DNA from 4 places in the Candidatus Pantoea symbiotica genome. Region 2 is predicted to be linked to each of the others. Evidence: predicted binding sites of a transcription regulator. Region 2 holds the regulator's gene; each other region holds the start of a gene.
What was found. Region 2 encodes Fur, which represses iron uptake genes when iron is present. Its sites were predicted from a motif close to ATAATAATGAGAACNACTATCAA; they were not measured.
Positions count from the first base shown of each region.

Region 1: the regulator Fur is predicted to act here: its motif matches at 4,050-4,072, upstream of ACXIZX_RS01915 (isochorismate synthase).
Region 3: the regulator Fur is predicted to act here: its motif matches at 3,167-3,189, upstream of fepB (Fe2+-enterobactin ABC transporter substrate-binding protein).
Region 4: the regulator Fur is predicted to act here: its motif matches at 1,967-1,989, upstream of ACXIZX_RS15440 (TonB-dependent receptor domain-containing protein).

Region 1 covers NZ_JBSZHR010000002.1:276,567-283,788, reverse strand. Annotated here, with positions in the region: gene fepG (iron-enterobactin ABC transporter permease) at 1-585, opposite strand, end outside; gene fepD (Fe(3+)-siderophore ABC transporter permease) at 582-1,571, opposite strand; gene entS (enterobactin transporter EntS) at 1,713-2,963, shown strand; gene fepB (Fe2+-enterobactin ABC transporter substrate-binding protein) at 2,958-3,923, opposite strand; gene ACXIZX_RS01915 (isochorismate synthase) at 4,100-5,281, shown strand; gene ACXIZX_RS01910 ((2,3-dihydroxybenzoyl)adenylate synthase) at 5,292-6,908, shown strand; gene ACXIZX_RS01905 (isochorismatase) at 6,927-7,222, shown strand, end outside.
Region 2 covers NZ_JBSZHR010000002.1:965,843-973,064, forward strand. Annotated here, with positions in the region: gene nagE (N-acetylglucosamine-specific PTS transporter subunit IIBC) at 1-834, shown strand, start outside; gene glnS (glutamine--tRNA ligase) at 987-2,654, shown strand; gene ACXIZX_RS05040 (hypothetical protein) at 2,890-3,285, shown strand; gene fur (ferric iron uptake transcriptional regulator) at 3,344-3,793, opposite strand; gene fldA (flavodoxin FldA) at 4,148-4,678, opposite strand; gene ybfE (LexA regulated protein) at 4,816-5,091, opposite strand; gene ybfF (esterase) at 5,259-6,023, opposite strand; gene seqA (replication initiation negative regulator SeqA) at 6,272-6,811, shown strand; gene pgm (phosphoglucomutase (alpha-D-glucose-1,6-bisphosphate-dependent)) at 6,836-7,222, shown strand, end outside.
Region 3 covers NZ_JBSZHR010000003.1:842,280-849,501, forward strand. Annotated here, with positions in the region: gene ACXIZX_RS24550 (ThiF family adenylyltransferase) at 1-705, shown strand, start outside; gene ACXIZX_RS24555 (ABC transporter ATP-binding protein) at 702-1,418, shown strand; gene ACXIZX_RS24560 (ABC transporter permease) at 1,402-2,136, shown strand; gene ACXIZX_RS24565 (ABC transporter substrate-binding protein) at 2,146-3,078, shown strand; gene fepB (Fe2+-enterobactin ABC transporter substrate-binding protein) at 3,212-4,162, shown strand; gene entS (enterobactin transporter EntS) at 4,159-5,421, opposite strand; gene ACXIZX_RS24580 (amino acid adenylation domain-containing protein) at 5,526-7,222, opposite strand, start outside.
Region 4 covers NZ_JBSZHR010000002.1:3,219,308-3,226,529, reverse strand. Annotated here, with positions in the region: gene ACXIZX_RS15455 (siderophore-interacting protein) at 139-921, shown strand; gene ACXIZX_RS15450 (PadR family transcriptional regulator) at 1,011-1,550, shown strand; gene ACXIZX_RS15445 (Rdx family protein) at 1,610-1,897, opposite strand; gene ACXIZX_RS15440 (TonB-dependent receptor domain-containing protein) at 2,119-4,452, shown strand; gene ACXIZX_RS15435 (hemin-degrading factor) at 4,501-5,523, shown strand; gene ACXIZX_RS15430 (heme/hemin ABC transporter substrate-binding protein) at 5,520-6,341, shown strand; gene ACXIZX_RS15425 (FecCD family ABC transporter permease) at 6,334-7,222, shown strand, end outside.

The DNA.
Region 1 (7,222 bases), 690 kb from region 2:
CGCAATCACCGGCGGCGTTTTCGCCCAGGTAATGCCGTTGAGCGATCCGGCGCTCCACAAGCCCGCACTCAACGCCGACTCCAGCGAGGCACTGATAATCAGCCATGAATTCAACGCCATTAGCAGCGCACGCACGCTGATGCCGACGATTATTAGCCGGAAGGTTTCCACGCCGTTGCGCCAGGCAAACAGATAGACCAGCGCCGCCGTGGCGATGCCGCCAATCAAGGCTGCGCCAGTCATCGCCGTGATGCTTTGATTGAACAGCACCAGCGCTACCAGCACGCCGCTGTAAGCGCCGGTGTTGAAGCCAAGAATGTCCGGGCTGCCGAGCGGATTGCGCAGCAGCGACTGGAAAATCGCGCCGCTGATGCCTAACGCCGCACCAATCAACAGCGCCATCAGCACGCGCGGCAAGCGCCACTCCAGCACGATCAGCTTGACGTTGCTGGCGCCCTGCCCGAGCAGAATTTGCCAGATCTGTTCACTGCTGATCTGCAATGCGCCGCGCGTCATCGCCAGCCAGGCCAGCAGAGCGCAGGCGCACAGCAGCCAAAGCGTATGAAGCCAGAGACGACGCGTCATATTGCACCCCGGCCCAATTTACGGCGCACCAGCACAATCAGCATCGGCGCACCGAGCATCGCCGTAACGATGGAAACCCGCAGCTCGCCCGCCACCAGCAGGCGGCCAAGAATATCGGCGGCGAGCAGCAGAATCGGCGTGACCAGCGCGGTCGCGGGCAGCATCCAGCGGTGATCGTTACCCACCAGCCAGCGGGCAAAGTGCGGCGTCATCAAACCAACAAAGGCTATCGGGCCGACCGCCGCTGTGGCTGCGCCGCACAGCAGCGCAATCGCCAATAGGCCAAGCAGTTGGGTGCGCGCCACTCGCGTACCGAGCGCGGTCGCCATGTCGCCGCCCATACTCAAACTGTTTAGCGCCTGCGACAGCGCAATGGCCACCATGCTGCCGATCAGCACCGCCGGGAACAGCGTGCGCAGCGTGGAGAAGTTGCGAATATCCAGCGAACCACTGTGCCAGAAGCGCAGATGATCGTAGATGTCAGGATTGAGCAGCGACAGGCCAGAAGTTAATCCATCCAGCACCGCGCCCAGTGCCACGCCGGCCAGCGTCAGACGCACCGGATTGACGCGCCCGCCGCCAATCGCGCCGGTCATCGCCACCAGCACGGAAGCCAACAGCGCGCCGCCAAAGGCGAAGCCGAGCCAATCTACCGGCGAGTCAGCACCGAACAGCGCAATGCCAATTACTACCGCGAAACCGGCTCCGGCGTTAACGCCAAGAATGCCGGGATCGGCCAGCGGATTACGCGTCAGGCTCTGCATTAATGCACCGGCGAGGCCGAGCGCCACGCCCGCCAGCAAACCGGCCAGCGTACGGGGCAGGCGCGCGTCACGCACAATGACGCACTCCGCGCTGTTACAGGAGGTGGTAAGCGAATGATAAACATCGGGAAGCGGTATTGATTTTGCCCCCAGCATTAAGCTGAGCGCGATGAGGAGCAAGAGCAGAATCCCTGAGCCTGCTAATGCACGAATCTGGCGCATAGCGTTCTAAACCTTCACTGTTCAACGTCGTCGCATGCGCGATGTAACTTGATAATGGTTATCGTTATTACTCGCGTTTAGCTATGTTACCATGACTCGCCTCGCGGACGATGAGGAAAATTGGTGCAATAAGGCGAACACATGAACAAATCTTCCCACTTTATCGATCTCTCACTGCTGAAAACCCATCCGGCTTTTCGCGCGGTGTTTATCGCGCGTTTTATCTCGATTGTCGCACTCGGCATGCTCGCCGTGGCGGTGCCGGTGCAGATCCAGCACATGACAAATTCACCGCTGCTGGTGGGATTGGCGGTGACGCTGGCCGCTGCGGGCATGTTTATCGGCCTGCTCACCGGCGGCGTATTGGCGGATCGCCATGAACGCAAAAAGCTGATTCTGTTTGCCCGATCCACCTGCGGCTTAGGTTTTATCGCGCTCGCCATCAATGCCGCGCTACCGGAACCCTCTTTGATCGCGGTTTATCTGCTTGGTTTCTGGGATGGCTTTTTCGGCGCCATTGGCGTGACCGCGCTGCTGGCGGCGACACCCGCGCTGGTCGGCAGGGAAAACATTATGCAGGCGGGCGCGATCACCATGTTGACGGTGCGCTTCGGCTCGATTTTATCGCCGGCGATTGCCGGTCTGGTGATTGCGCATGGCGGCGTAACCTGGAACTACGCCCTCGCCGCCTTCGGCACTTTGCTTACCGTGTTAACGCTGCTGAAGTTGCCGACCTTGCCGCCTCCGCCGCAGCCGCGTGAACATCCGCTGAAATCCCTCGCCGCGGGCGTGCAGTTTCTTTTCGCCAGCCCGATTGTCGGCATGGTGGCGCTGATTGGCGCATTAGTGACGCTGGCCAGCGCGGTGCGCGTGCTCTATCCATCCCTCGCGCCGCATTGGTCCGTAAGCGCGGACCAGCTTGGCCTGATGTACGCCGCCGTACCGCTCGGAGCGGCGATCGGCGCATTCACTAGCGGTAAGCTTAAACACGCCGCGCGTCCCGGACAGCTGGTGCTCGGCAGCGCGATTGCGGCGTTTATCGCGCTGGGTTTGTTTAGTCTGATGCCGAACCTGCCGCTGGCATTAGCCTGTTTAGTCGCCTTCGGTTACTTCAGCGCCATCAACAGCCTGGTGCAGTACGCGATGATTCAGGCATTAACGCCGGATCATCTGTTAGGCCGTATCAACGGCTTGTGGACCGCGCAGAACGTGACCGGCGATGCGATTGGTGCGGCGGTGATTGGTGCGATGGGTTCATGGTTGCTGCCACCGCAGGCCGCCGCCGTGTTTGGCTTTGCGGCGGCGCTGCTGGGCATATTGATGTGGTTGGTGATGGGCCGTTTACGTCGTTACCATCCGCCAGCGCCAGAGCTGGCGGAACAGGCATCATGATTTAACGAACAGCTTTTCCAGACGCGCCAGCAGATTGCTGGCGCTGTAGTAATCGAGACGGAACGAATCGACGCCCAGCTCGTACACCTGCTTGTTCTGCACGGCAGCGTTTTGCGCGAGGAACGGATTGCCTAGCACCGACTGGGTGGTTTTATCGTCAGCGGCAAACAGCAGGAAAGTTTTCCCAGTCAGGCCGCTGGCAACGCTTTCGCCCGATAGCTGAATGATGTCTTTGCGTTGTCCCATGCTGTGCCCCTGCTCAACCGTCGCCGGTGGCGCTGCCAGGGTAAAGCCAAGTTGTTCCAGCAGCTTGCCCTGCGCCGAGGCTGCGGTCCACAGATTGACCGCGCGCCCGCCGCCATTCCACACCATAGCGGAAACCGGCTGCGGTGGCAGCGTGATGGCTTTTTTAAGCGCTGCTTCGCGATCGTCGAAAGCTTTAATGCGCTGCGCCGCCTGCGCTTCGTGACCGGAGGCCTTGCCTAACAGCGTCACAACATCCTGCCAGCTTTTGTCGTCGTAATTGACCACCAACGTCGGTGCAATAGCCGAGAATTGTTCGGCGAGCTTGATGGCAGAATCGTTGCCGGTAGCGCTGACGATGATCAGATCCGGCGCTTGCGCAGCAACCGCTTCGGCATTCGGTTCACCGATGTACAGACGTTGAAGATGCTGCTTTTTGGCAACATCGCTCCACTGACGGAAGAAACCCTGATCGTCAGCCAGGCGACTGTTCGGCGCGGTCGCGCCGGATGCGATGATTGGCGCATCAATAGCCAGCAGCGAGCCAGTTAGCGTGACGCTGGTCGAGACAATGCGCTGCGGCGCGTGATTGAGGATGATCGATCCGTTGGCGCCCTGCACGGTGCGCGGCCAACCTTGTTCGGCATGGGCGATGCTGGTGAAAGTCTGGAAAACACATATAAGGGCTGCAATGCCCCAAAAACCGCATTTATTCATAAGTTTTGGTCCACTTTTTAGCATATTGCCCTGCTTAGCGTCAGCGCCTGATTACGTTTAAACGCAGCTGAAATCCCGCGAATGGATTGACACCTTTGCCCAATCGACGTAGGTTACAGGCCCATAATAAAAATGATAATCATTCTTAATAATCTTATCATTTATAGGTGAAAATTATGGTGGAATCTTCCACGTTTGAAAATGCCTGGCTGAAGGATTATTCCGCGCTAAGCCGTGGTTTCCTCTTTACCTCGCCGTGGCGTAGTTTGGCAACGCAAGGATGCTATACCACCATTACCGCGCCGGTAGCAGATGCCGCGTCGCTGGACGGTGATTTCCAACAACAGCTGCGTCAGCATTTTGCGACGGCGAAAAAACAGGGCATCGACAATCCGATTCTGGTCGGTGCGATCCCGTTTGACGTCAGCCAGCCGGCTGCGCTGTTTATTCCTGAGACCTATCAGACGTTTAACCGCGCCGACCTGCAAAACGCGCTGCCGCAAAACGTCAGCGATCTGCCGCAGGTGCGTCGCCGCGCAGCGATACCGGACCACGACGTGTTTACCACCATGGTGGCCGATGCGGTGGCGGCCACGCAGCGCGGCGATCTGGATAAAGTGGTGCTGTCGCGTCTGATGGATATCGTCACCGAACAGCCGGTTGATACCGCCGCACTGATGCAGCGCGTGATTGCGCAGAACCCCAACAGCTACCATTTCCATCTGCCGCTGCCGCAAGGCGGTGCGCTGATTGGCGCCAGTCCGGAGCTGATGCTGCGCAAACAGGGGCGCGATTTTAGCTCTTGTCCGCTGGCGGGTTCGGCGCGGCGCAATCACGACGATGCCCAACAGGATCGTGCTGCAGGCGATACGCTGATGGATTCCGGTAAAGATCGTCATGAGCACAAACTGGTGACCGATGCGATGCGCGACACCTTGCAGCCGCGCAGCCGTTTGCTGTCGGTTCCAACCATTCCATCGCTGATCACCACCGCCACTTTGTGGCATCTCGCCACGCAAATTGACGGTGAAGTGCAGGATGAGCGCGAAAATGCGCTGTCGCTGGCTTGCCTGCTGCATCCAACGCCAGCGTTGAGCGGCTTCCCGCATCAGCGCGCGCAGCAGCTCATTCAGCAGCTGGAGCCTTTTGATCGCCAACTGTTTGGCGGCATCGTCGGCTGGTGCGATAGCCAAGGCAACGGCGAATGGGTCGTCACCATCCGCTGCGGCACCGTGCAGGGTACGCGCGTGCGCCTGTTTGCTGGCGCGGGCATTGTCGCCGACTCCCAACCCGAATCAGAGTGGCGTGAAACCGGCGTGAAGCTGGACACCATGTTGCGCGCCTTTGGACTGCAATAAAGGAAAGAGCATGAGCATTCCCTATACTCGCTGGCCGGACGATCTGGCTGCGCGCTACCGCGAAAAAGGTTACTGGCTGGATGTGCCGATGACCGACATTCTGGCGCGTCATCAGCACAACGATTCCATCGCGGTGATTGATGGCGATCGTCAAATCAGCTATCGCGAAATGGATGTGCTGAGCAGCAATCTGGCCGCCGCGCTGCAGCGTCGTGGTCTGCAAAACGGTGATACGGCGCTGGTGCAGCTTGGCAATGTGGCTGATTTTTATGTCACGGTATTTGCGCTGTTTAAGCTCGGCGTGGCGTCGGTATTCGCCCTGTTCAGCCATCAGCGTACCGAGCTGAGCGCCTATGCGGCGCAGATCGAACCTAAGCTGCTGATTGCCGATCGCACTCACGCGCTGTTTGCTGACGATAGCTTTATCAGCGCGCTATGCGATGCGCAACCTTCACTGCAGCAGGTGATTCTGCGCAACGACAACCAGCCGGAAAACACGCTGGAATCCTTGATGGCGGAAGCTGCGGGTGATTTCGTCGCCACGCCAACCGCCGCCGATGAAGTGGCGTTTTTCCAGCTCTCTGGCGGCAGCACCGGCACGCCGAAGCTGATTCCGCGCACCCACAACGACTATTACTACAGCATTCGCGCCAGTGATGAGATTTGCCACGTGACCGCCGATACGCGCTATCTCATCGCCCTGCCCGCACCGCATAACTTCGCTATGAGCTCACCGGGCTCGCTCGGCGTATTTTATGCCGGTGGTCAGGTGATTCTGGCCGCCGATCCCAGCGCCACGCTCTGTTTCCCGCTGATCGAGAAGCATCAGGTCACCGATACCGGTTTGGTGCCGCCAGCGGTGAGTTTGTGGTTACAGGCGATTCAGGAATGGGGCAGCAATAAACAGCTGGCCTCGCTGCAGCGTATCCAGGTGGGCGGCGCCAAACTGGGCGAAACCCTGGCGGCACGTATTCAGCGCGAAATCGGCTGTCAGCTGCAACAGGTGTTCGGCATGGCCGAAGGTCTGGTGAACTACACTCGCTTTGGCGACGATGAGAAAATTATTCTCACCACGCAAGGCCGCCCGATCTCTGAAGATGATGAAGTGTGGGTCGCCGATGAGCACGGTAATGCGCTGCCAACCGGCACCATCGGTCGCCTGATGACGCGCGGACCCTATACCTTCCGTGGCTACTACAAGAGCCCGGAACATAACGCTGCCAGCTTCGATGCCAACGGATTTTACTGCTCGGGCGATCTGATTGAGATCGACGCGCAGGGCTACATCACCGTGCAAGGGCGCGAAAAGGATCAGATCAATCGCGGTGGCGAGAAGATCGCCGCGGAAGAGATCGAAAACCTGCTACAGCGCCATCCAGATGTGATCCACGCTGCGCTGGTGTCAATGAACGACGAACTGATGGGTGAAAAGAGCTGCGCCTTTATTGTCGCCAGCCAACCGATCAAAGCAGTGGCGCTGCGTCGTCACCTACGCGAATTGGGCGTGGCCGAGTTCAAATTACCTGACCGTATTACCTGCGTAGATGCCCTGCCGCTGACGCCTGTCGGCAAGGTGGATAAAAAACGTTTACGCCAACAGCTTGCCGATCAACAAGCGCAAGCCTGACCTGTTCCGGAGATTGTAATGGCTATTCCAAAACTGAACTCTTACGCGCTGCCTGCAGCGACTGAACTGCCAACCAATAAAGTGAAGTGGGCGGTTGAACCTCAGCGCGCCGCGCTGCTGATTCACGATATGCAGGCTTATTTCCTCAATTTCTGGGGCGAAAACAGCCCGCTGGTTAATCAGGTGGTGGAAAACATCGCTCGCCTGCGCGCTTACTGCAAAGCGCAGGGCATTCCGGTGTTCTATACCGCTCAGCCGAACGAGCAGAGCGATGCCGATCGCGCGCTGCTTAACGACATGTGGGGACCGGGCCT
Region 2 (7,222 bases):
GATGGTTATGACGTAAATGTCGATAACAGCGGCAGCGGTGAAAGCCAAACAGAATCTCTGGCACGTCGTTACATTGCGGCGGTGGGTGGCTCAGAAAACCTGACCCACATCGATGCTTGTATCACTCGTCTGCGTCTGAACGTTAAAGACTCTGCGCAGGTTAATGAGGGTGTGGCTAAGCGTCTCGGTGCTTCCGGTGTGATTCGTCTGAACAAACAAAGCGTGCAGGTTATCGTCGGTACTCAGGCAGAAAGCATTGCGATGGCAATGAAAACTGTCCTGAGCAAAGGTCCGGTTGCGGCATCCGCTGCCGCGTCAACGGCTGCGCCTGCTGCTGAAGTAAAACCTCAGGCCGTGCTGAACAGTGAAAAAGCCGTCATTGCCACGCTGCTGGCGCCGGTCACCGGTGACATTGTTGCGCTGGAAAATGTGCCTGACGAAGCGTTCGCCAGCAAGGCAGTCGGTGATGGTCTGGCGATCAAACCAACCGATAAAACCGTGGTTGCGCCAACCGCCGGAACCGTGGTGAAGATCTTCAATACCAACCATGCGTTCTGCCTTGAAGCGGAAAACGGTGTCGAGATCGTAGTGCACATGGGTCTGGATACGGTGGCGCTGGAAGGTAAAGGCTTCACGCGTTTGGTTGAAGAGGGCGCAACGGTCACTGCAGGCCAGCCAATCCTGGAAATGGATTTGGACTTCCTCAATGCCAACGCCCGCTCGATGATCAGTCCGGTTGTGGTCAGCAACAGCGATGATTTCGCTGGTCTGAATTTACTGGCAACCGGTTCAGTGGTTGCAGGCCAAACCCCGCTGTACGAGGTTAAAGGCTAAGTCCTTGTGATTGAGCCAGAAGGCAGGAAGCGATTCCTGCCTTTTTTGTTTTAAAACGACCAACAAACGGTTGTTTCCCTCCTGCGCTTTGTGGATCATACTCCGTTACTTCGTGGTACAAATCACCCGTTATAGTTTTTGAGGATTTTGAGATGAGTGAGGCTGAAGCCCGCCCAACGAACTTTATTCGTCAGATCATCGACGAAGATTTGGCGAGCGGTAAGCACAGCAGTGTGCATACCCGTTTCCCGCCTGAGCCCAATGGTTATCTGCATATTGGCCATGCGAAATCTATCTGCCTGAACTTTGGTATCGCGCAAGACTACCAAGGTCAGTGCAATCTGCGTTTCGACGACACTAACCCAGTAAAAGAAGATCTGGAGTTTGTCGAATCCATTAAGCGTGATGTGCAATGGCTGGGCTTTGAGTGGAGCGGCAACATTCGTTACTCCTCAGACTACTTCGACCAACTGTTCAACTATGCGGTTGAGCTGATTAACAAAGGCCTGGCCTATGTTGATGAACTGTCAGCAGATGAGATCCGTGAATATCGCGGTTCCCTGACGGCGCCGGGCAAAAACAGTCCGTATCGCGATCGCAGCGTGGAAGAGAACTTAGCGCTGTTCCAGAAGATGCGCAATGGCGGTTTCGAAGAGGGCAAAGCCTGTCTGCGAGCCAAAATCGACATGGCGTCCAGTTTCATCGTGATGCGCGATCCAGTGCTGTATCGCATTAAGTTTGCCGATCACCATCAGACTGGCAGCAAGTGGTGCATCTATCCGATGTATGACTTCACCCATTGCATTTCGGATGCGATTGAAGGCATTACGCACTCTCTCTGTACGCTGGAGTTCCAGGACAACCGTCGTCTGTACGATTGGGTGCTGGATAACATCACTATTCCGGTGCATCCGCGTCAGTACGAATTCTCACGCCTGAATCTGGAATACGCGGTGATGTCGAAGCGTAAACTGACTCAGCTGGTGAGCGAGAAGGTTGTCGAAGGCTGGGACGATCCGCGCATGCTGACCGTCTCTGGTCTGCGTCGTCGTGGTTACAGCGCCGCTTCAATCCGTGAGTTCTGCCGCCGTATTGGTGTGACCAAACAGGACAATATCGTGGAGATGGCTTCACTGGAATCGTGCATTCGTGACGATCTCAATGAAAACGCACCGCGTGCGATGGCCGTAATGGATCCGCTGAAAGTGGTGATCGAGAACCTGCCTGCAGGTCACGAAGAGATCATCAGCATGCCGAATCATCCGAACAAACCGGAGATGGGCACGCGTGAAGTACCATTCAGCCGTGAAGTGTGGATCGATCGCGCGGACTTCCGTGAAGAAGCCAACAAGCAGTACAAACGTCTGGTGCTGGGTAAAGAAGTGCGTCTGCGTAATGCTTACGTGATCCGTGCCGAACGTGTGGCGAAGGATGATGAAGGCAATATCACCTGCATCTACTGTACCTGCGACGTTGATACGCTGAGCAAAGATCCAGCCGATGGCCGTAAAGTGAAAGGCGTCATCCATTGGGTTTCTGCAATTCACGCGCTGCCAGCGGAATTCCGCCTGTACGATCGTTTGTTCAGTGTGCCAAATCCGGGCGCGGCTGAGGATTTCCTCACCACCATCAACCCGAGTTCACTGGAAATCAAACAGGGCTTCGTTGAGCCAGGTTTGCGTGCAGCGGATCCAATGGCGCCATACCAGTTTGAGCGCGAAGGCTATTTCTGTGCTGATAGCGTCTATTCACAGCCATCCAAACTGGTGTTTAACCGCACCGTTGGTTTGCGTGATACCTGGGCAAAAATCGGCGATTAATACATTTTGTCGCTAGCACGATAAGATCATGAAAGGGCGAGCAATCGCCCTTTTTTATTGTCTCGATTTAACCAGATACGACCTTTTATGCTGCCCGCTGCAATTAGCCTTTAATTCCTTATTTGCGACTATTCTGACTTTAGCAAAATTAAACCATTTGCCAGTGTGAAAAACTTTTTTTCAGGTAGGCTATGCGCTCTCAGCCGTTGCTCTGCGGGTAATCAAAGGATAAAAAATGACAAGTCTCGCCCTGGAAGCCAAACATAGCGTGGTGGTTTTACATCAGCTTATCGAACGTATTTTCAATCAGGCAGAAGGCAGTGATGACAGCATTGATCTGTTCTTGTCGTACTTTCATCCCGACTTCAAAATGGTTACGCCTCAGGGTAAACAGCTTGATCTTAATGAGATGGAAACACTGTTTCGCCAGTTGCAGGGGCAGCGTGAAGGGATGCGAATTGCCACCAGTGAGCACGCCATCATTTCGCAGCAAAGCGACGAAGTCACAATTCAGTATCGTGAATTGCAGATGATGAATGGCACCAATCAAAGCCGCATTTCTCTGGCGGTACTGGATTGCAGTACCGCCATTCCGCGCTGGCGCTACTTGCAGGAAACGCTCGTTGCCTGATTTCAGATATAAAAAAACCGGCTTAAGCCGGTTTTTTTATACTGCATAGCACACTCAATTACTTATCGTGGAGCGTATCGTCTTCGCGGCAGTCTCCCAGAGCACAGTGACCATACAGGTACAGGCTGTGGTTGCTAAGCTTGATGCCGTGGCGAGTGGCAATTTCACGCTGACGCGTTTCGATTGATTCATCGCTGAATTCGATAACTTTGCCACAATCCAGGCAGATCAAGTGATCGTGGTGATGTTGCTGAGTCAGTTCGAAGACAGATTTGCCGCCTTCAAAGTTATGACGGGTTACGATGCCCGCGTCGTCAAACTGGTTAAGAACGCGATACACCGTTGCCAGACCAATCTCTTCGCCCATATCGATCAGGCGCTTATACAAATCTTCCGCACTGACGTGATGGGACTCGGGGCCGGGTCCCTGAAGCACTTCCAGAATTTTCAGTCTGGGTAGCGTGACTTTCAGGCCAGCCTTCTTCAATGCGGAGTTGTTGTCAGTCATGCGGATATTGTCCTGTTACTTTGCTAGTCACTTGCGGCGCAGGGGCCTTGAATGTTTAGGTCAACGCGCATTCTCATTTGCGTCTCATTATAGAACTCAAGCAGTGAAATGAAAACCAAGGCAACGTCCTTAATCACCAAAGGTTGTAAGGATAACGTCACTAACGTCTTCAGGACGCTTGGGTTTTGGATTCCATTTCACTCAGCCTCATTCTACTGCCAGAGGAATAAGCGGATGACCATTGCGGGTATTCTACAGATTTGCGGGGAAAAGTTAAAAAACCGTAGCTATTATTTTTATAGGAAATTCCGTTGCCCGATGTGAGGCAGCGCGCACATCGGACAGAGCAGGGAATTAAGCTTCAATAATCTCTTTCAGCTGCAGCTCGTCGAAGATCTGCTTCACCCACTTCTCAACACGTTCGTTGGTCAATTCTGGCTGACGATCTTCATCAATCGCCAGACCCAGGAAGTTTTTGTCATCGGCCAGGCCTTTAGAGGCTTCAAAGTGATAGCCTTCGGTTGGCCAGTGCCCAACAATCACCGCACCGTTTGGCTCGATGATGTCTCGGATGGTGCCCATCGCATCACAGAAGTACTCGGCGTAATCTTCCTGATCGCCACAACCAAACAGCGCTACCAGCTTGCCATTGAAATCAATCTCTTCCAGCGTCGGGAAAAAATCATCCCAGTCACACTGCGCTTCGCCGTAATACCAGGTTGGAATGCCCAGCAGCAGGATGTCGAATGCATCGAGATCCTCTTTGGTGCTCTTAGCAATGTCATGCACTTCGGCGACATCTTTACCCAGTTGTTTCTGGATCATCTTTGCAATGTTTTCAGTGTTGCCGGTATCGCTGCCGAAGAAAATGCCTACGATTGCCATGGGTTAGGTAACCTCTTGAATCCTGATTGTGAAAGTAAGTCAGTTGACTGCACAGTTATGCGAATAATAGCAGACCGGTAAAAAGTGCGGAACTTGTAAAGCCGTGACTTTGTGTTCCAGCGTGCGGTCTTCGCGCGTTACGACAGTTTGAGCTGTGCCAGCAGCATTTGTTCAATCAATTCGCTGCGACTAATGTTTTGCTGATCGGCCAGCGTGCTGAGCGCGTCAACCGCCTCGCTCGACATCTTCAGCTCAACACGACGCAGCCCACGCACTTTATCGCGCTTGAGCTGGTTGCGTTTGTTGATGCGTAACTGTTCATCACGCGTCAGCGGGCTGGTTTTCGGGCGACCAGGACGCCGCTCGTCTGCGAAGAGATCAAGCGTAGTGCGGTCTGTCTGTTCTTTTGCCATGGTTTGTAAAACTGAGTGGGCGCGAACGGCGGAAAGGCGCTGCGCGATTAAAACATTATCGGCCCGACCACGGCGAAAAAATATCCGTGGCAAATTTTTAGCGCGACATCATACTCCAGCGCCTTCCCTGACGCCAACCCTAAAGCGCAAGCGGCAAGCTTTTGCTTTTACAGGTTAAAAAACCGCCGAACGGCGCGTAACACCGCATCGGGTTTCTCGGCGTGCACCCAATGTCCAGCTCCGCTGATCACATGTGCATGCGCCTGCGGGAACTGACGCAGCAGCGCATCGCGATGCTGATTATCCAGATAAGGCGAATCGCCGCCGCGGATAAACAGTGCCGGATGCGGCCATGCAGGAATCGCTTCCCAGCCGGAGATGGTGCTGTAGTTATCCCACAACACCGGCACATTAAAGCGCCATTCGCCCTCGGCTAAAGACTTGAGGATGAACTGGATCACGCCTTCTTCATCAATATGCTGGCGCATTACCTCAGCGGCCTCACTGCGGCGCGTGACGCCTGCGGCGGTAACGGCGCGAATAGCGGCAAAAATTTCGTCGTGGCGGCGCGTTTGGTAATCAACGGGTGCGATATCGATCATCACCATTTTTTCGATGCGTTCCGGCGCGATGGCACTGAGCGCCATGGCGATTTTTCCGCCCATCGAATGGCCAATCACACCAGCGCGATCGATCTGATGCGCATCCAGCGTTTCGACAATGTCCTGCGCCATCACGTGATAATTCATCTCATCGCTACGTGCCGACAAGCCGTGGTTGCGCACATCAACCTGCAGCGTCGGACGTACGTCACGCACCCCACGCGCCAGCACGCCAAGGTTATCAAGGCTGCCAAAAAGACCATGGATTAACAGAATCGGCGTGGCATCGGGGGCAGATTGTTCAGTTTGCAGACGGGCGTTCAAAATCATGGCTAAAGTTCTTACGGTTGTGACCTTGGCTTAGGTTATCATGGATTCACCTGTCCAGCAGTCAGGCCGGTGGGCATTAGGGCATATTCCGACTTTTGCCCGGAAACGATGCCAACGCTATCGGCTGCCACGGATTTAACTTTATAATCCTTATGTTAGAACCCGCTCACGTTTTGCACGACTGGATTTTGCTAAGGCCGTTGCACTAATGCGTGGTTCTGTCATTTGCCAGAATCGTACGGAAAAAGATGAAAACGATTGAAGTTGACGAAGAACTCTACCGTTATATTGCCAGCCACACGCAGCACATTGGTGAAAGCGCCTCTGATATTTTGCGCCGCATGTTGAAGTTCACCGCCGGACAGAGCGCACCTGCTGCGCCCGCCGCTGGTGCATCAGTGAAAGAAGCGCAACCTGCCAGCCGCGAAGCGCGTCCTCAGGATCGCGTCCGCGCGGTACGTGAGCTGCTGCTCTCCGATGAATATGCCGAGCAGAATAAGGCGGTTAACCGCTTCATGTTGGTACTGTCAACGCTCTATCGTCTTGATCCGGCAGCGTTTGCTGAAGCGACTGCCTCGCTGCAGGGCCGTACCCGCGTCTATTTTGCGGGCGACGAGCACACGCTGCTGCAAAATGGCACCCATACCAAGCCGAAGCACGTTCCCGGCACACCGTACTGGGTGATCACGAATACCAATACAGGTCGCAAATGCAGCATGGTGGAACACATCATGCTGGCTATGCAGTTCCCACAGGAACTGACAGAGAAAGTTCGCGGCACCATTTAACTGAAGCGTCAGGGAGAAGCGCCAATGGCCAATCACCCCCGTGCCGGGCAACCTGCCCAGCAGAGCGATTTGATTAACGTTGCACAATTAACCTCGCAGTATTACGTCCTGAAGCCCGATGTGGCGAATCCGGATCATGCGGTGAAATTTGGCACTTCAGGCCACCGCGGCAGCGCGGGACGCCAAAGCTTCAACGAACAGCACATTTTGGCGATCGCGCAGGCGATTGCTGAAGAGCGCAAAAAGAATGGCATCACCGGTCCATGCTACGTCGGTAAAGACACGCATGCGCTGTCTGAGCCGGCGATTCTGTCCGTGCTGGAAGTGCTGGCCGCTAACGGCGTGGACGTGATTGTGCAGCAGGACAACGGCTATACGCCAACGCCTGCTATCTCTAACGCGATTCTTGAG
Region 3 (7,222 bases), on a different contig from region 2:
CAGCGTAATCCGCAAGTGCAGATAGAAGCAGTGCAGCAGTCGCTGAGCGCTAGCAATGTGCAGCAGGCGCTCGCGGGCTGCGATCTGGTGATCGATGCCGCCGATAACTTTGCCGTCACCTATCAACTTTCGGATGCCTGCATGAAGGCGGGTATTCCGCTGATCAGCGCCTCGGTGTTGGGCAGGCAAGGTTACGTCGGTGGATTCTGTGGCGGATCGCCGAGCTATCGCGCGGTATTTCCGCGCTTGCCGTCATCGGCGGCGAACTGCAACACCGCCGGCGTAATGGGCCCGGCGGTGGCGACGCTCGGCGCGATGCAGGCGCAGATGGCGCTCAGCGTGCTGCTGGAGTTACAGCCTTCACCGCTTGGTTGTCTGGTGAATTGCGACTTCGTGAACTGGCATTTCCGCCAGTTCCGCTTTGATGATGCGGAAGAGCCGGAACATGCGGTGCCGTTTATCGACCCGTCAATGCTTGCCGCCGATGACTGCATTGTCGAGCTGCGCAGCTGTGAAGAAGCGCCGGTCAGCGTGGCGGATGGCGTTGAGCGCATCTTGCCGCAGGCGATTGCGGCGTGGCAGCCGCCCGCCCAACAGCGCATCGTGCTGGTGTGCGCCAGCGGCATCCGCGCCGCGCAGGCCGCTAACACGCTGGCGCAGCGTGGATTTCATCAGTTGGCGATTCTGGCGGCCAATCGCCCATGAATCAGGACATTTTCTTCAACGATGTGAGTTTTAGCTGGGGCGATAAACCGCTGTGTCAGCGGCTGAACCTGCAACTGCGCGGCGGCAAAACCACGGTAATGCTGGGGCGCAGCGGCATCGGCAAAAGTACGCTGCTGCGGTTGGTGGCCGGTTTACTCAAGCCGCAGCAGGGCGCGGTGCAGGGCTTAAGCGGCAATGTGGCGTGGATGGGCCAGCAGGATCTGCTCTATCCGTGGCTGACGGTGCTCGACAACGTGATGCTGTCGGCACGGCTTAGCGGCGAAAAGCCAGATCGTCCGCGCGCGTTGGCGCTGCTGGAGCAGGTGAAACTCAGCGACGTGGCGCATGCGCCGCCACAGCAACTTTCGGGCGGCATGCGGCAACGCGTGGCGCTGGCACGCACGCTTTATGCGCAGCGCGACGTGGTGCTGATGGATGAACCCTTCGCCACGCTGGATGTGATGACCAAACTCAGCCTGCAAACGCTGACTGCCGAATTACTGCAGGGTAAAACCGTGCTGCTGGTGACGCACGATCCGCTGGAAGCGTGCCGCATGGCCGATGACATTCTGCTGCTGCAAGGCCAGCCGCTGGCCATCGAAAGCTGGCCGGTTCCCGCCGGTGACGCGCCGCGTGCGTTTGATCATCCCGACGTGCTGCAGGCGCAGGCGCAACTCTTCTCCCGACTGAATACCTATGAAAACATTGTTTAGCGCGATCTACCTGATCGTGGTGCTGCTGTGCGGCTGGTTGCTGGCGCGTCACAGCGGCGTGCCAACTTTCCTGCTGCCCGCGCCGCAGGCAGTGCTCGAAGCGCTGTGGCTGCATCGTCAACTGCTGTGGCATCACGCGCTTTATACGCTGGCGGAAATTGTGCTGGCGCTGCTGCTGGGCGTTGGCGCGGGCGTGACGCTGGCGGTGCTGATGGCGGCCAGTCCGCTGCTGCGTCGCGTGCTGTTTCCGCTGGTCACCGCCAGCCAGGCGATACCGGTGTTTGCTCTCGCGCCGCTGCTGGTGCTGTGGCTCGGTTTTGGTATCGCCTCGAAAGTGGTGGTGGCAGCTTTGATTCTGTTCTTCCCGCTGTGCTTATCGCTGTTCGATGGATTGTGCCGCACACCGGGCGGCTGGCTGGAACTGGCGCAAACCAGCACGTCATCGCGCTTCCGTATCTTCTGGCGTGTACGTTGGCCCGCCGCGTTACCGCAATTTTTCTCTGGCCTGCAAATGGCGGTGGTTTTGGCTCCGATTGGCGTGGTGATTGGCGAATGGGTTGGCGCCAGCGAAGGGCTCGGCTATCTGATGATGCAATCCAACGCGCGACTGGAAACTGCCACCAGCTTCGCAGCATTGCTGCTGTTACTGATTCTGGCGCTGCTGCTTTCGGGCAGCGTGGCGCTGATGCGTAAGAAAATCCTCTGGCAATCTACATAAGGAAGTACCGTGAATACCCTACGAATCGCATTGACCGCGTTGCTGCTGCTGGCGACCGCTAACGTGCAGGCTGCGGAAAAAGTTCGCCTGCTGCTCGACTGGTTTATCAACCCCAACCACGCGGCGATTTTTGCTGCCCAGCACAGCGGCGCATTTAAGAAAGAGGGGCTGGATGTGGAGATGATCGCGCCCGCCGATTCCGCTTCGGTGCCATTGCTGCTGGCGGCAGGCAAAGTCGACCTCGCCATCAGCTACCAGCCGCAGCTCTACACGCTGGTGGATAAAGAGGTGCCGGTGATCCGCGTCGGCACGTTGATTAATCAGCCGTTGAATACGCTGACCACGGTGTCAGGCGATATCCACTCGCTGAAAGATTTCGCTGGCAAAACCATCGGCTACGCGGTGCCGGGCACCGAAGATGTGGCGATCCGCAATATGCTGAAATCACAGGGCGTTGATGCTGACTCGGTGAAGCTTATCAACCTGAATATGGATGGCACCTCCGCGCTGCTGACGCACAAGATTGATGGCGCGATGACTATCTTCCGCAACTACGAGCTGCTGGATCTGAAAGACAAAGGCGCCAAGCCAACGGTGTTCAAGCCGGAAGATTACGGCGTGCCTGCTTATGACGAGCTGATCATTGTGGCGAACCAGAAGACCGCTGCTCAAGACAAACGTATTCCGGCGTTTTTACGTGGTCTGGATGAAGGTGTGGCGTGGCTGCGCGCGCATCCGCAGGAAGCGTGGCAGGCGTTTATTAAACAATATCCCGAGCTGAATACGCCGCTCAATCACGAAGCGTGGCAGGCAACGCTGCCGTATTTCGCCGCTCACAGTGCGGAATTTGATCAGGCACGTTATCAGGCGTTTGGTGAATATATGAAGGCCAATGGCGTGATTAAGGATGTGGCGCCGATGGCGCGATATTCACTGCAATAATTTCAACCAGGTGCGCATGAATATGTAGGGTCGCCATTCATGGCGACCGCTCTCACATAAAGAATTTCCCTTGCACCCGCACTTATTTTTGATAATGATATTTATTCTCAACTATCAAGTGATGGACAACCTGATGCGTTTCCCCGCTCTTTCTCTGCTGCTTAGCCTGTTTTTCATCTGCACCCATGTACAAGCCAGCGCCGATTGGCCGCGCACTATCGGCACACCGAAAGGCCCGTTCACGCTGCAACAGCCGCCGCAGCGTATTGTCTCTACCAGCGTCACGCTGAGTGGCACCTTGCTGGCGATTAACGCGCCGCTGGTCGGTTCCGGTGCCACCAGCCGCAGCAGCAGCGTGTCGGATGCGCAGGGCTTTTTCACGCAATGGAGCGCGGTGGCCAAAGCGCGTCAGGTTAAGCCGCTTTACATCTCGCAGCCGAACGCCGAAGCCATTGCTGCCGAAGCGCCAGATTTGATCGTGATTGCTGCCACCGGCGGCGATTCGGCGCTGCGCCTTTACGATCAACTGCAAACCATCGCCCCGGTGTTAGTGATCGATTACGGCGATAAGAGCTGGCAAGCCCTGGCTTTGCAGCTGGGTGAGATTACCGGCCATGAAGCCGATGCTAAAAAGGTGATTGCAGCGTTCGACCAACGAGTAGACGCGGTGCGTCACAAGATCACGCTGCCGCCGCAGCCGACCTCTGCGCTGGTCTATTACGAAGATGGACGCGGAATGAACTTGTGGACGCCAGCATCGGCGCAGGGCGCGCTGTTACAGGATTTGGGCTTTACGCTGGCCGCACCGCCCGCCAGTTTTCAGGGCAGCACCAGCATGGGTAAGCGCAATGACATAATTCAGCTGAACGGGGAAAACATGGCCGATGACATCACCGGCAACACGCTGTTGTTGTTTGCTGCCGATGAGAAAACCGTGCCGCAGGTGGCGAAGAATCCGTTCCTCGCCCATCTGCCTGCAGTACAGCAGCACGACATCTTTGCCGTGGGTAACGATACTTTCCGCCTCGATTACTACAGCGCCAGCAATATGCTCAGCAGCATCGAGCGGCAGTTTAGCCGTTAAGCATCTGCCGTAGCGGCTTGCGGCGCGTCCGGTTGTTCACCGAGGCGCGCCGTACGCAGGCCGCGCGCCGCCAGCGACAGCAGCACCAGCAATCCCGCCGCCAATCCGCCAAACCACAGCACGCTGCTGAGCGGTGCCAGCGCCCGAGCCAGCGCACCTAAACCTAATGCACCAACGGAATCACCGGTGACATCCTGCGCGGTCCCGAGGCTGTTGACGCGTCCCAGCAGCGCATCCGGCGTGTGATGCTGCGTCAGCATAAACTGCAACAGCGAGGCGATGGCATTGCTGTAGCCGTAACACACCAGCGCCAGCAGCGCGGGCAGCAGATGGCTATAAAGGCCGAGCGAGGCGATGCAGGCAAACGCCAGCAGCGCGCAGCCAATCAGCACCCATCCGGGACGCACCAACTGCTGCACCCAGCCGCTGGTAAAGGCACCGATCATTGCACCCAGCGGCACCGCCGAGTACATCAATCCTAATGCGGACGCATCAGCGTGATAGGTCAGCGCCAGCGCCGGGAACAGAATACGCACCGCGCCAACCATACTGAGCAGCAAGCCAACCAGCACTACCGCGCCGACCACTTTATGCTGGCAGACAAACTGCATGCCGCTTGCCAGCGCGCGCAGCGGATGTTCGGGTTCCTGCTGTTCGGGCTTCATCGACGGTAAACGCACCAGCGGAATCAGCGTCGCCAGCGTGCCAATCGCGGCGACCGCAAAAGCCCAACCGACACCCGCCGCGACGATGATCATACCGCCGAGCGCGGGCGACAGAATCGCGCCGAGGCGCACCGTTAGCATGCTGAGCGCACCGGCTTCTGCCAGATGTTCACGTCCAACGATTAATGGGATCACCGCCATTAGCGCTGTCATGCCAAGCGCGCCAAAGAAGCCATCCCAGAAAGCGAGGAAGTAGAGCGCCAGCAACGACGGCGCTGGGCTGAAGGCATTGAGGCTGAGCAGCACAAAGCCGATGCCGCAGGTGCCACGCGCGAACAGGATTAGCTTGCGGCGATCGTAACGATCGGCGAGCACGCCGCCGAGCAGCAGGCCGATGAACATGCCGATGCCGTCGAGCATTACTGCTACGCCGACCTGCAGGGTGGAGCCAGTCATTGCCTGAATTTGCACCGGCACGCCAACCGCCAGCATGCCAAGGGCGAATACCGAGAGCATGCGCGCGCAGAATATCGCGCGGAACGATGCGTTGTTTTTAAGCAAACTGAAATCTAAGAATATCGAGGGCTTAGCCATGATTCTCCAGTGTATTTGAACGAGGTCGCCATTAATGGCGACCCTACGGTGCGCGGTTGTTGCCGGTCGCCATAAATGGCGACCCTACAAAAACGTATCTAACCTCAACCTGCCAACAAACGATTAATCAACGGTCCCAGTACCTTTAACGAATCCGCCGAAAGAATATCGGCGTGCTCGCAATCCAGCGGGAAGATGGTCAATTCATCAACGAACGGTGCCCAACTGGCGCGCACATCCATACCTTGCGGCAGCGTTTTCTCGGCCATAAACAGCGTGGCATTGCCGGCGTAACGCGGCGTGCGTGCTTCGGCGAGGCGTGCGACCGCGTCTTTGTAGTTAGCGACGATGGTGCTAAACATCGCCGCCTTCTCCTCACGCAGCAGCGGATCGCGCTCATCTTCGGTCGCAGCCATAAATTCGGCCTGCTCGCGCGCCACTTCCTGTTCTGCTTCGTCGGCGTCCGGCGTGCGCCAGTCCTGACCTTCTGCCGGATAGGTATCCAGCAGACCGAGGAATGCCACCGTTTCACCCTGCGCCTGCAAACGTGCCGCGATGCCTTGCGCCAGCGTGCCGCCGAGTGAATAGCCGAGCAGGAAATAAGGTCCGCTCGGCTGCTGCTGGCGAATCACCTGCAGATGGCGTTCGCACATCGCTTCCACGCTGTGACACGCAGCAATCACACCATGTGGACGCGGCGATTGCAGGCCGACAATCGGGAAGTCGCCGTCGAGATAGTGCAGCAGGGCGCTGTACTGCCAGGCGAAGCCGGATGCCGGGTGGATGCAGAACAGCGTCGGGCCGTGACCGGCACGCAGCGGCAGCAGTTCGCCGTTACCACCGCTTTCACTGTTGGCACCGCCGTCGAGCAGTGCCGCCAGTTTCTCCACGCTGCGCGCGGCGATGATCTGCCCAACGCTAAGTGGCGGCACCTCACGACGACGCAGTTCCGCCGCCAGACGCATCGCCAGCAGCGAATGACCACCGAGCGCAAAGAAATCGTCATCGGCAAATACGCTGTCGCAACCGAGCAATTGCTGGAACAGATCCGCCAGCAGACGTTCATTGGCGCTGTGCGGCAGGCGACCGCTGCGCGCGTTGAGCTGCGGCATCGGCAGCGCTTTGCGATCCAGCTTGCCGTTGGCGCTGAGTGGCAGATTGTCGAGCAGCAAATAGCTGACCGGCTGCATATGCGCCGGCAGACGTTCGCCCAGCTGCTGCTTCACCGCGTCGATATCCAGCGCCACGCCCGTTTCGGCCACCAGCCAGCCGAGCAGCTGACGGTTATCGACGCCCGGCGCCGAGTGTTGCGTCAGCGCGCGCGCCGCGACCACTGCCTGCGCTACGCCCGGCAGCGCCACTAACGCCTGTTCGATTTCACCCGGCTCGATACGCTGTCCGCGCATCTTCAGCTGGTCGTCGCTGCGACCGAGATACTCAACCACACCGTCGGCGCGCCAGCTGGCGATATCGCCGGTGCGATACATGCGCTCGCCTTCGGCAAACGGCGCGGCGACAAAGCGCTGTGACGTAAGGTCGGCACGATGCAAATAGCCATCGGCCAACTGCACGCCGCTGAGATAGAGATCGCCTGGCACGCCAACCGGCACCGGACGCAGCAGGCTATCGAGAATATGCAGCTGCGTGTTCCACACTGGACGACCAATCGGCACGCCCGGTCCGTTGAGGCCATCCAGCGCGCTGCCGCTGGCCGGCTGCCAGGTGACATCGACGGCGGCTTCGGTTGGGCCATACAGATTGTGCAGCGGCGCAGCGATCACCTCCTGATAGCTGCGCGCCA
Region 4 (7,222 bases), 2.3 Mb from region 2:
GACCTTTGCGATGGCGCGTACCATTCTGGCGACCAAACACCCAGATAGCATTTTTCGGCATTGCGTCGAAGATATATCATAACTATTCTCTCCCCATCAGATGAGAATGACTTTCACTATCTTTTAGGGAGACACCACTTGCAAACTACCCCTTCCGAACGCGCGCCACGCCGCGTGCGCAATGAACTGCGTTTCCGCCATATCACCGTGGTCAGCAAAACGCTGATTGCCGGTGAATTCTGGCGCATTGTTTTCAACGGCAGCGATCTTGCTGGCTTCAACTCGCCATCGTTTGACGATCACATCAAAGTGTTCTTCCCGGAACATGCCGGTGCTGAGTTGGCGCTGCCGCAGATCACCGATGAAGGCATCGTTTGGCCAAATGGCGTGCGTCCTGCCGCGCGTGATTACACGCCGCTGGAATTTAACGGCGTCGATTCTCTGACCATCGATTTCTACATCCACGATGGCGGCGTTGCCAGCAGCTGGGCAAACCAAGCCAAAGTGGGCGATCAAATTGCGATGGGCGGCCCGCGCGGTTCGTTGGTGATACCAACAGATTATGCCTGCCAGATTTACGTCTGTGATGAGACCGGTTTGCCGGCCTTTAAACGTCGTTACACTGAAATCCAGGCGCAGGAAATTCACCTGCTGGCCTATGCCGATGAAGCCACCGGGCGCGATTATCTCGGTGATTTGCCGAATGTGCAGGTGAGCTGGTTGGGAAGCGGCAGCATGCAGGCCGATAACCTGGCACCGATAACGGCACAGCTGGATCAGATTGCGCTGCCCGCCACCGAATACTTCATCTGGCTGACCGGCGAGGGCGAAGCGGTGAAATTGCTGAGCGATTACTTCACCCAGGGACGCGGTGCAAATACCGATTTCGTGCGCGCCGTAGCTTATTGGCATCAGAAATAACGCAAACGCCGCGCGCGCTGCCGCCTGTGTTGAATTTTGCCAGGTGGCAGACTACTATCAACCTCCCTTAATTAGCGCTCAGGAAGGCAATGAAACAGCAGCGGGATTTTCCATGGCAGTCCGATCACGCACAGCGTGCCGTCTGTGCAGGCGCACGTAAGAAGCGTCGGGAGCGGATGCTGGATGCCAGCGATATCCGCCTGTTAATGCTGCACTTTCTGGCCAACAGTTCTGCGCACGGTTATGAGCTGATCAAATCGGTTGAAGAGCTCTCCAAAGGGGAATATTCCCCGAGTCCCGGCATTATTTATCCCAACCTGACGCTGCTCGAAGAGATGGATGCGATTCGCGTGGTCGATGCGCAGGCATCGCGGAAAGCCTATGCGCTGAATGAGAGCGGCGTGGCGCTGCTGGCGGAGAATCGTGACAATGTGGATGCGATTATCGAGCGCTTAACCTCACTGGCGATTCTGGTGAATAACCGCAGCATTCCGCAGGTTGAGCAGGCGATTCACCTGATCAAACACACCTTGAATCATCGTCTGGCGCAGGAAGATATTTCGGAGGAGGCGCTGGAAATCGTGATTGAAGCGTTGCATCAGGCGGCCGAGAAAATCGCCAAAAGTTAGCATGACGAACGTAGGGTCGCCATTCATGGCGACCGCCCAGAAAACCGCACCAACCAAAATCAACTCTTCTTTTTATCCACATGCCCCAACGCGCGGTCCGGCCAGCAAATATCGCGCACGCGCTGCTTCAGCGCAGCCGCATCCGGAAATCCGCCTTCCTGCTTACGCTCCCAAATCACCTGACCATCAATGGTGATTTCAAACACGCCGCCGGTTCCCGGCTTTAGCGTCACTGCACTTAAATCCTCGGCAAACGTATGCAGCAGTTCCTGCGCCATCCAGGCGGAACGCAGCAGCCAGTTACATTGTGTGCAGTAATGAATGGTAATCGCTGGTTTTTGTGACATAACCTGTCTCGTTTAGATAATGAAGTTAACAAAATGTGCGGTCCAAGATACATCTTAGCTTACTGCTAGTTGATAATGATTACCACTTGCATTACATTCCTGTCGACATCATTTATTACATAAAATAAGTCCATATTTTTTTACGGTCTTTTAACCAAAGCCCGTACTTTCAGGCAGCAAGCAAGTGAGCGAATACTAACAATTAACCAGGTATTTCGCGCATGTCTTCACTCTTTCAGGGAACGGCCCAGCAACGTCTTTTCAAAGTTGCCATCTTATCTTCAGCCATTCATGCCGCTTGCAGCTTTGCCGCCAGCGACAGCACCAGCAATGAACCGGTTCTCACCGTCACCGCGCCAAAACAGCAGGCCGGTAATAAAACCACCATTACGGCACAAGAGTTGCAAAAACGCGGCGCGAATGATTTCGGCTCGATTATGCGTTATGAGCCGCTGATCAGCGCCACCGGTTCAAGCGGCGGATCCTCGGCCGGCAAAAGCGGTTTCGACCGCGCGGGCTATACCGGTTACAACATTCGTGGCCTGGAGAGTAACCGCGTCGGCATGGATATCGACGGCATTCCGATTCCGGATGCCACAGGACGTCCTTACGTCAGCCGCACCGGCAACAACACCTTTGGTATTGGCCGCGATTACATCGATCCCTACATGTTCGGCAGCGTTGATATCGAGAAGGGCGCCACGGCGGTGGATCAGCCGAATACCTCGATTGGCGGTAACGTCTCGTTCCATAACAAAAGCGCCGACGATTACCTTAGCAGCGACAAAAATACTTACTTCGGTTATCAGAGCGGTTACGACTCATCGAATCGTAGCTGGCACAACGGCATCACCGCCGCCGCCGGCGATGACGAGTTGCGTGGCCTGTTTGTTTACAGTCGTCGCGATGGTCAGGAGACCGAGAACAACAGCGGCGTGATCGATGCTTATCCGGCCAACTGGCACTCTGACGCCTTTATGACCTCCGGTATCTGGCAGCCGAACGATCAACATAAGCTGAGCGCTACTTTCGATTACTATCACAAAACCAATCACAGCCATTACGATACCTGGGACACCAGCGGCAACACCGTTTGGGGCACCGCGCAGCAGCAGAGTGATACGCGCCGCTGGGGCATCAATCTTGCGGATGAGTGGACGCCGTACAACGACTTTATCGATACGCTGACCACGCGCCTTTACTGGCAGCAAACGCAGGCGCACGACAATACGTATCTGCCAACCAGCGCCAGCCAGTACGGCTTTGTTTACTCTGATTTCAACGTCGATACCTATGGCTTCGACACGCGCGGCACCAAAACGCTGGGCCGTCATGAGCTGAGTGCCGGTGTCAACGCGCGCCTGGATAACAGCGAGCGTCCGTTCCGTCAGGAGCCAACGCCGAGCACCTTTAGCGCCATCACGCAGCCGCAGTCTGACAGCCGCACCTTCGCGGTGGCAGGTTACCTGCAAGATAAGATCAATTTCGATCTTGATAGCCACAACTTCGCGGTTATTCCCGGCGTGCGCGTGATGTATCAAAGCACCAAACCCAAGGATCTGGGCGATCTGACTAACGGCAGCACGGTGCTGACCGAAGAGCAGGTCGATGCGCTGTACGGCAAAACCAACTCCGATACGCAAGTGCTGCCATCGCTGACCTTCCAGTACGACTTAACGCCAGCGCTAACCACCTATCTGCAATATAAACGCGGCGTGCAGTTCCCTACCACCAGCCAGCTGTATGGTTCATGGAACCTTGGCTCCAGCTACGCGGGGAGCGCGCAGTATGCGCTGATTGGTAACACCGATCTGAAAACCGAAACCAGCAACAACTTCGAGTGGGGCCTGAAAGGCCAGGCGACTGAAGGCGTAACGGTCAATACCTCGGTGTTCTACAACCAGTACAAAAACTTCATCGCTTACACCCGCTATCGTCGCTCGGCCAATCCGGAGATGTTCGTCAACGTACCGAGCAACATCTACACCAGCTATCAGGCTGAAAACCGCGATAAGGCCTACATTTATGGTGCTGAGATCGCCACCAAAGTGAATTACGGCACCTGGTTCCCGCAGGTCGATGGCCTAAGCAGCACCTTTGCGCTGGGCTATAACGAAGGTAAATCGAAGTCCAGCTACGCCGGTGACAAGTACATCGATCTCGATAGCGTCGCGCCACTGAAAGCGATTGTCGGCCTGGCGTGGGATGACAAAGCACGCGGCTACGGCGCAGCGCTGACCGCCACTTTCGTGAAAGGCAAACAGGCCACGGCGACCAACCGCGAAAGCTACACCAACACCGGCACGGCAATCACTGATTCCACCTCGGAATATATGCGCGTACCGGGTTACGGCATGGTGGATGCGACGGCTTACTGGCAGGCGACGAAAAACGTCAAGCTGAGCGGCGGCATCTACAACATTACCGATCGCAAATACTGGGATTACACCAGCAGCCGCACGCTGACCAGCAGCAATGCCCAGGAACGCAATGACATCAACCTGGCGGTGATGCCAGGCCGCACCTTCCAGTTGGGTGTGAACGTCGATTTCTAATCACTTTTCGCCCTGCGGCAGCGCAGGGCATTTTCATGGAGCAAGGCAATGAACCCACGTTACGATCACTATCTGGCGCTAAAAGGCGAGCATCCGAAAAAGTACGCCCGCGATCTCGCGGCATTGATGGGCATTGGCGAAGCGCAGCTGTGTGAAGCGCGTGTTGGCCAGGATACAAAGGCGTTAAAAACCGATTTCCCTGCGCTGCTGGCGGCACTGGCGGCGGTAGGTGAAACCAAAAGCATTACCCGCAATGAATATGCAGTCCACGAGCAGGTGGGCAAATATGAAAACCTGCACCTCGGCGAACACGCCGGACTGATTCTCAACCCGCGTGCGCTCGATCAGCGTCTGTTCCCGAGTCAGTGGCACAGCGCATTCTTCCTGCGCGAGCAGAGCGCTCATGGAGAACGTCAAAGCATCCAGATTTTTGATCGCCACGCTGATGCGGTGCTGAAAATCTACACCACCGACAACACCGATTTCGCCGCGTGGGATGCGTTGATTGCGGAGTTCGTGCAAGAGAACGCGGCGGCGTTAGATCCGCAACCCGCCAGCGCGCCGCAATACAGCAACGCGATTGATGCCAGCAAAGTGGAAGCCGAATGGCGCGCCATCACCGATGTGCATCAGTTCTTTGGTCTGCTGAAGCGTCACAACATCTCGCGCCCGCAGGCGTTCCGCGCGGTGGCGGACGATCTGGCGCGTCAGGTGAGCAATGACGCGCTGGCACAGTTGCTGGATCTGGCGCAGCAGGATGGCAACGAAATCATGATTTTCATCGGCAACCGTGGCTGCACGCAGATCTTTACCGGCGCGGTAGAGAAGCTGATGCCGATGGATAACTGGATCAACATTTTCAATCCGAGTTTCACGCTGCATTTAATGGCGGATCACATCAGCGAAAGTTGGGTGACGCGCAAACCAAGCGGCGACGGCTTCGTCACCAGCCTGGAACTGTTTGCCGCCGACGGCACGCAGATCGCGCAGCTGTACGGTCAGCGCAGCGAAGGCACGCCGGAGCAGGCGCGCTGGCGCGAGCAGGTAATGTCGCTGGAGGCGTTAGCATGAAAAAACTTTTGTTGCTGCTGACTGCGCTGGCGCTGCCCGCTGTAGCGGCCGAGCGGGTGATCTCGATTGGCGGTGACGTCACGCAGATCATCTACGCATTGGATGCGCAGCAGGATCTGGTGGCGCGCGACAGCACCAGCCAGCATCCGGCGCAGGCCAACAAGCTGCCGGATGTCGGTTATATGCGTCAGCTGAATGCCGAAGGGATTCTGGCACTGAAGCCGACGCTGGTGCTGAGCAGCGAGCTGGCAAAACCGTCGCTGGTATTGCAGCAGGTGGAGCAGGCGGGCGTGAAGGTGGTGGATGTCACCGGCAAAAACAGCCTCGACGCCATCCCGGAAAAAATCGCCACCATCGGCAAGGCGCTGCATCGTGAAGATGAAGCCAACGCGTTGATTGAAAAGGTCAACAAACAGCGCGCGCAGATCCCGCAACAATCTCTGCCAGTTAAAGTGCTGTTTATCATGGCGCACGGCGGCATGCGCACCCAGGCGGCGGGCGCGCAAACCGGCGCGGACGGCGCGATTCGCAGCGCTGGTCTGATCAACGCGATGGCGGCGGTGCCGCACTATCAGCAGCTGTCGCAGGAAGGCGTGGTCGCAGCCGCACCGGATTTGATCGTGGTGGGTGAAGATGGCCTGCGTACGCTGGGCGGCGAAGAGAAAGTGTGGGCGCTGCCCGGTTTGGCACTGACGCCAGCCGGTCAGCATCGCGCTTTGCTGGTGGTGGATGAGATGGCGCTGCTGAGCTTTGGTCTTGATACGCCGGGTGCGATTGTGAAGTTGCGCCGTGCCGCTGAAGCTATAAAACATGACTAATGCATCGGTGATGCGCTGGCTGCTGTTGATGGCCATCAGCACGCTGATATTAATGCTGATGGCCGCCAACTTCGGCGCGATGCCGCTTTCAATGCGCACCTTGCTGCGTGCGCCGCTGAGCGATATGGCGTGGCAAATCTGGATCAACATCCGTCTGCCGCGCGTGCTGCTGGCGGTGTTGCTCGGCATGGCGCTGGCGGTATCCGGCGCGGTGATGCAGGGATTGTTTCGCAATCCGCTGGCCGATCCCGGTTTGCTCGGCATCAGCAGCGGAGCGGGGTTGGCGGTGGCGATATCGATTGTCATCCCGCTCGGCTTGCCGCCGTTGCTGGCGCTGTGGCTGCCAACCCTCGCTGCCTTTATGGGTAGTTTGGTGGTGACGCTGCTGATCTTCAGTTTTAGCCGTCTGGCGCTGGGCAATTTGTCGCGCTTGCTGTTGGTCGGCATCGCCATCAATGCCTTGTGCGGTGCGGCGGTTGGCGTGCTGTCGTGGCTGAGTAACGATCAGCAGCTGCGTCAGCTAGCGCTGTGGGGCATGGGCAGTTTGAGCGCGGCGCAGTGGCCAAGTTTGATGGTGTGCGCAGTGCTGATTCTGCCGGCATTGATGGCGATTCAGCTGCGCGCGCGTCGTCTCAACTTGCTGCAACTCGGCGAAGAGGATGCGCATTACATGGGCATTGACGTTAAACGCACGCAGCGTCAGCTGCTGGTGCTGAGCGCGTTGCTGGTGGGCACCGCCGTGGCGGTGAGCGGCATTATCGGCTTTGTCGGTTTAGTGGTGCCGCACCTGATGCGCTTCTGTCTCGGCAGCGATCATCGCTGGATGCTGCCGGGATCGGCGCTGGCGGGCGCGATTTTGCTGCTGCTGGCCGATACGCTGG